2 regions of the Sinorhizobium sp. BJ1 genome follow, and region 1 is predicted to be linked to the other one. Evidence: predicted binding sites of a transcription regulator. Region 1 holds the regulator's gene; the other holds the start of a gene.
What was found. Region 1 encodes PhoB, which activates phosphate uptake and scavenging genes when phosphate is short. Its sites were predicted from a motif close to TGTCATNNANCTGTCAT; they were not measured.
Positions count from the first base shown of each region.

Region 2: a site for PhoB is predicted at 2,047-2,063, ahead of CO676_RS18985 (alkaline phosphatase). Genes of this name have one in related genera too.

Region 1 is NZ_NWTH01000001.1:370,140-373,554, forward strand. Features, by position in the region: gene pstB (phosphate ABC transporter ATP-binding protein PstB) at 1-34, shown strand, start outside; gene phoU (phosphate signaling complex protein PhoU) at 91-801, shown strand; gene phoB (phosphate regulon transcriptional regulator PhoB) at 849-1,532, shown strand; gene CO676_RS01830 (GcrA family cell cycle regulator) at 1,666-2,184, opposite strand; gene CO676_RS01835 (aspartate aminotransferase family protein) at 2,596-3,415, shown strand, end outside.
Region 2 is NZ_NWTH01000015.1:80,203-83,617, reverse strand. Features, by position in the region: gene typA (translational GTPase TypA) at 1-274, opposite strand, end outside; gene CO676_RS18985 (alkaline phosphatase) at 411-1,973, opposite strand; gene CO676_RS18980 (KTSC domain-containing protein) at 2,124-2,339, opposite strand; gene CO676_RS18975 (amidase) at 2,486-3,415, shown strand, end outside.

The DNA of each region.
Region 1 (3,415 bases):
CACCCAGGACTACATCATGGGCCGCTTCGGCTGATGCCGAAAGCCGTGCCCCAACGCCAACCCTGACCGCGCCTGCAAGGATCGACGATCATGTCCACCCATATCACCTCCATCTATGATGAAGAGCTGAAATATCTCACGCGCCGGATTTCCGAGATGGGAGGGCTCGCCGAACAGATGGTGGCGGACTCCGTCCGAGCTCTGGTGAACTCCGACCTGGCGCTTGCCCAGAAAGTCATCTCGGATGACACCATCCTTGACGACGCCGAGCGCCAGATCGGTGAAAAGGCGATCGTTACCATCGCCAAGCGTCAGCCCATGGCCGCGGATCTCCGCGAGATCATGGGATCGATCCGGATCGCGGCCGATCTGGAGCGCGTCGGCGACCTTGGCAAGAACACCGCCAAGCGTGTCATCGCCGTTGCCGGCTCCGGCATCCCGCGCAAGCTGGCGCGCGGCCTCGAGCATCTTGCCGAACTCGCCCTGGTGCAGCTCAAGGAAGTCCTCGACGTCTACGCCTCACGCTCGCCGGAAAAGGCAAACAGCATCCGCGAACGCGACGAGGAGATCGATGCGATCTACACGTCGCTGTTCCGCGAGCTTCTGACCTATATGATGGAAGATCCGCGCAACATCACGCCCTGCACGCATCTTCTTTTCTGCGCCAAGAACATCGAGCGCATCGGCGACCACGCGACCAACATCGCCGAGACGATCTACTACATGGCGACGGGCGCCCAGCCGGTAGGCGAAAGGCCGAAGGACGACACGACATCGTCGCTGGGTTCCGTCACCGACTGAGCCAGGCGGTCCCGAATCTATGAATCCAGGCAAGGAGTCGTAGCTGAATGTTGCCGAAGATAGCAGTTGTCGAGGACGAGGAAGCTCTAAGCGTTCTCCTGCGCTACAATCTCGAGGCCGAGGGCTTCGAGGTCGATACGATCCTTCGCGGCGACGAGGCGGAAATTCGCCTGCAGGAACGCCTGCCCGACCTTCTGATCCTTGACTGGATGCTTCCCGGCGTCTCCGGCATCGAGCTTTGCCGCCGTCTCCGGCAACGGCCGGAGACGGAACGCCTGCCGATCATCATGCTGACGGCGCGCGGCGAGGAAAGCGAGCGGGTGCGCGGGCTGGCGACCGGTGCCGACGATTACGTCGTCAAGCCGTTCTCGACGCCGGAACTGATGGCCCGGGTGAAGGCGATGCTCAGGCGGGCGAAGCCGGAGGTACTCTCGACGGTGCTTCGCTGCGGCGATATCGAGCTCGACCGCGAGACCCATCGCGTGCACCGCCGCAGCCGCGAAGTGCGGCTCGGTCCGACGGAGTTCCGACTCCTCGAATTCCTGATGTCCTCGCCGGGCCGCGTCTTCTCCCGTTCACAGCTACTCGACGGCGTCTGGGGGCACGACATCTATGTCGACGAACGGACCGTAGACGTCCATGTCGGCCGATTGCGCAAGGCCTTGAATTTCTCCAACATGCCCGACGTGATCAGGACCGTGCGCGGCGCCGGCTATTCGCTGGAAAGCTGAGGCTTACGCTGTCGTCCCAGTGCACGCCGTCCCAGTGCACGTCGTCCCAGTGCACACTGCCGATTTCCCGAAGAGAGAAGGGGTCCTTAGGACCCCTTCGTGCTTTCTTCAGCTCTAAACCAATCGCCAACCGTCAGCGCATGCGGCGCCGCTCGGCCGAGGGCTGATAGGCGAGACGCGCGTGGTAGCTGCAATAGGGCGAGGCTTCCGGCGAGTCGTTGCCGCAGAAGTGAAACTCTTCCTTGAGCGGGTCGCCGATCGGCCATTTGCAGGTCCGCTCGGTGAGCTGGGTAAGCTCCAGCCGGCGCGACATCGGCACGATGATGTTCGTGTCAATGGAGAGCTCCTGCTCTGCCACCAGGTCGACGGCGACCTCTTCCTTGAGTACGGTCGCGCCGGCAGTGCGGGTGACGGTCCGGGTCACGGCGCGCGCAGCGTAGTTCGGGGCGCGCGGCGCCGAAGTCGTCCGCTTGGGGCGAGCCGTCGCGGTCGTTCCGCCGGCCTTGGCGCGGCCCGGCAGGCTCAACCGGTGAACCTTGCCGATGACCGCGTTACGACTGACGCCTCCCAGCTGCGCTGCGATCTGGCTCGCGCTCAGGCCTTCCGACCAAAGCTTCTTCAGCTTTTCCACTCGCTCGTCAGTCCAGTTCATCTCTGCACTCCCCGTTCTCGGCGTTGGGATGGCAGAATCCATCACCCTTCTCCGGAAAAGCCCCGGAGTTGCAACGCGATAACTATTTTGGTGACTAGGTTCGCCGCATGCGTCTAGTAATTGAATATTAACCTACCGGCAGGGTGACTCCGTGGCAAGAGTCGCCGGAATCGCGCCGAATCGATTTTGCGGTTTTCCCCAACTTGCTGTCGGATAGTTGCATTTTTGCAAGCCCTGCTGGGCGATTTTTTCGCATTGCGGAATCTCTCTCGCGGAGGTGGCTGCAAGCCTTGGTTTTGTTGACATGGCGCCGCGAAATGGGAATAGTGCCTGCGCCGCCGAAAGGCGGCATTTTTGATTTTTATCGGGCTGATATGCCCGTAATGCCGACGGACGAAGGAGACGCTGACCATGGCCGCAACAACGCCGCTCTACGACACTTATCTGCGTGCGCCGTTGCGTTTCGAGCGAGGCGAGGGCGTCTGGCTGATCGCCGAAGACGGCACGCGCTATCTCGACTTTGCAGCCGGCGTCGCGGTCAATTCGCTCGGTCATGCCCATCCCCATCTCGTCGAGGCACTCAAGGGCCAGGCCGAGAAGCTCTGGCATGTGTCGAACCTCTACGACATTCCCGGCCAGGAGAGCCTGGCGCGGCGGCTGACGGCCGTGACCTTTGCCGATCGGGTGTTCTTCACCAACTCCGGTGCCGAAGCGCTCGAATGCGCGATCAAGACGGCGCGCCGCCACCATTTCGCCAAGGGGCATCCGGAGCGCTTCCACGTCATCACCTTCGAAGGCGCTTTCCACGGCCGTACCATTGCGACGATCGCGGCCGGCGGCCAGCAGAAGTATATCGAGGGTTTTGGCCCGAAGGCCCCCGGTTTCTATCAGGTACCGTTCGGCGACCTTGCCGCCGTCAAGAACGCGATCAACGACGAGACGGCGGCGATCCTGATCGAGCCGATCCAGGGCGAGGGCGGCGTTCGCCTGGCCCCGAAAGAGTTCATGCAGGAGCTGCGTGCGCTCTGCGACGAGTTCGGCCTGCTTTTGATCCTCGATGAGGTCCAGTGCGGCGTCGGTCGCACCGGCAAGCTCTTCGCCCATGAATGGTCCGGCATCAAGCCGGACATCATGGCCGTTGCCAAGGGCATCGGCGGCGGTTTCCCGCTCGGCGCCTGCCTGGCGACCGAAGCGGCGGCTGCCGGCATGGTGGCCGGCACCCATGGCTCGA
Region 2 (3,415 bases), on a different contig from region 1:
CGTCCACCATCGACAGGATGCGTTCGACCTCGCCGCCGAAGTCGGCGTGGCCGGGGGTGTCGACGATGTTGATGCGCACGCCCTTCCACTCCACCGAGGTCGCCTTGGCGAGAATGGTGATACCGCGTTCTTTTTCCAGATCGTTGGAATCCATGACGCGTTCGGCAACGCGCTGGTTTTCGCGGAACGAGCCCGACTGCTTCAGAAGTTCGTCGACGAGCGTGGTCTTCCCATGGTCGACGTGCGCGATGATCGCGATGTTACGAATGCTCATTTTTTGTCTCGGAAAGTTCGTGGGCACGCGCGACAAGGCGGGTACCGCTTTTCAGTTGCCGCGCTCATACAGGTTTTTTTGCGATTGCGAAAGGGGGCGGCGCTTGAGACCGGGCCTGCACAAACCGCTGCGGCACTCAAGCGACGGCCGCCGGATCGAGCGTCACGCGCCACAGCTCCTTATCCTGCCGGTCCATGAGCCGCACGGTCAGTTGCTCCGTCTGGCCGTTGACATCGACGATTCCGAAGAATTGCAGGCCCGCCGACGGCGGCAGATTGCTGTCTGCGCCGCCGGCCGACGCCTTGATGAAGCGGACTTCCGGTCCGAAGGTCATATCGAGTTCCTTCGGCCCATAGGTGCCGGAATGCAAGGGGCCGGAGACGAACTCCCAGAAAGGCAGGAAATCCTTGAAGGCGGCACGCGACGGGTCGTAGTGATGGGCGGCGGTGTAATGCACGTCGGCCGTCAGCCAGACGATGTTGTCGACCCCATTGTCGCGGATGAAGCGCAAGAGATCGGCAAATTCCGTCTCGCGCCCCCCCGGCGCGCCGCCGTCACCATTGGCGATCGCGTCCGATCCACGCTTCCTCGAATAATCGTCCCAGACGACGAGACCGATCGGCATGTCGCAGGCGATCACCTTCCAGGTGGCGCGCGAGGCGGCGAGCTCACGCTTTAGCCAATCGGTCTGTCGCCATCCGAAAAGCCCGGCATCCCCCTCCCCCTGGTTGGGGCCGCGATAGGAACGCAAATCGACGAAGAAGACGTCGAGCAGTGGACCATAGGCGATCTTGCGGAAGATGCGCCCCGGCTGGGTCGGCAGGGTGCGGATCGGCGTCATCTCGTGGAAGGCGCGCGCCGCACGGGACGCATAGACGGCCACGTCCTTCTCCGGATAGCGCGGGTCATCGCGAAGATCGGTGGAGGCCGACCAATTGTTCAGAACTTCGTGGTCGTCCCATTGATAGAAGGTCGGGCAGACGGCGTTCAAGCCGCGCACATGCTCGTCGAGCAGATTGTATTTCCACTGGCCGCGATATTCCTCGAGCGTGCGGGCGACGTCGCGCTTTTCCGGCGTGACGATGCGATTCTTCCACATGCCGCCGTCGCGAAGCTTGATCTCGTCGGGGATCGGGTTGTCGGCATAGATCGTGTCGCCGGAATGGATGAAGAAATCCGGCTCGTGCAGCCGCATGGTCGAATAGGTCTTCATGCCAACCTCGTCGATGCCCCAGCCCTGACCGGCCGTGTCGCCGGACCAGACGAAGCGCACCGAACGCCGGCGCAAGGGCGCGGTGCGAAAGCGCCCGACGATCGGCTCGGAAACGCGGTTGCCGTCATAGAGATCGGTGGCGGTGAAGCGGTAGAAGATGTCCTGGTCCGGCAGCAGATTGTCGAGCCGGCACTTCACCGCGCAATCGGTCTTCGGCGTCGCATCGATATCGGCAAGCCGGATGGCACTCGAGAAGCTCTCGGTGGTCGAATATTCGACCGCGACGCGCGACGGGCGGTCCACCCGCGTCCAGATTATGCCTGATTGCGGATCGACATCGCCGGACTGGACGCCATGCAGGAATTCCGGCCTCCCGTAGCCGCGCGCATAGAACGGTGTCGCAAGTCCGGAGGACGCCATGAGGCCGGCGGCGCCGGCCGATAAGAGAAAAGAACGCCTGGTGAGCGTGTCTCGAACTGCGGCCAAATCCTGCCTCCGGTCCCGTTTCGCGAATCATCGTCTTCGCGAGCGGACCTTTGGCGAGCCGCATGTCAGCGGCTTTACAGATGGATGAAACTATTTGAACGGATTGGCGACAGTTCTGTGAAGGCGCCGGAACGGCGGGACCGGCGATGCTCAATGCACGAAATCGTAATGGTCCCGTATGCGGTGGTTGAAGTAGCCGCCAGCCGAGTCCGCATCCGCGAGTTCCTCGTAAACACGCTCCGGAACGTCGAGGTAATGGTACGGGCGATCATTGCCGACGAACCAGATGCTCAAGATCCGACGGGGCGCATCGTACCTTGCCTGCCTGATTGCAGAGGAATCCAAGAACGATTGCAGCAATGGCATTGACGCCTCCCGACTGGATACCAGAAGTCGCAGGACGTTGATTATATATCAATCGCACAACTTATGAACGATAGCCTACTTCGACTGTCGTCCATGCGCCTGCTATGAAGGAAGACAGGCGCCGCGCCTAACGAGGTCCTTTGCCTTTGACCCGATCGAACACGCCCTCATCCAGTGACCGGCTCGAAGCCATTCTCGCGCGTCTGGAGCAGCGCCGGGACGAAGAACGCGTTTTCATGAAGATCTATGCCGAATCCGCCCGCGCCGCAGCGGCAGCCGCCGACCGCAGGCGGCAGGAAGGAACGGGCCTCGGCCCGCTCGACGGCCGCATCGTCTCGATCAAGGACCTCTTCGACGTGGCCGGCGAGCCGACCCTTGCCGGCTCGATCACCCGCCGTACTGCGCCGCAGGCGTCGGCAGATGCAACAATCGTCCGACGCTTGCGCGCCGCCGGCGCCGTCATCATCGGCAAGACGCACATGACCGAATTCGCCTTCACCGCCATCGGCCTCAATCCGCATTATCCGGTGCCGGGCAATACCCTCGATCCGAAGCTCATTCCCGGCGGTTCCTCCTCGGGCGCTGGCGTTTCGGTGGCGGAAGGCACGAGCGAAATCGCCATCGGCTCCGATACCGGCGGCTCGGTCCGCATCCCCGCCGCCCTGCAGGGCCTCGTCGGCTTCAAGCCGACCGCCCGCCGCATGCCGCTCGACGGCGCCTTCCCCCTGTCGCCGAGCCTCGATTCGATCGGCCCGCTCGCGCTCAGCGTCGCCGATTGTGCGCTGGCCGACGCCATCATGGCCGGCGAGACGCCGAAGCCGCTTAGCTCCCTGCCGCTCGACGACCTGAAGTTCGGCATTCCGAGAGGCGTTCTGCTGGAAGGCCTCGCGCCCGATATCGCCGGAGCTTTCGAGGCAAGCCTGCAACGGCTCGCCGGCGCCGGCGCAAAGCTCGCCGAATGCGAGATAGACGATCTCCTCGCCCGCTTCGGCGAAGCCACCGCAATCGGCTCCCTCGCCGGGCTCGAAGCAAGCCGCATCCATGCGGACTGGCTGATGGGCGAGAATGTGCCGGTC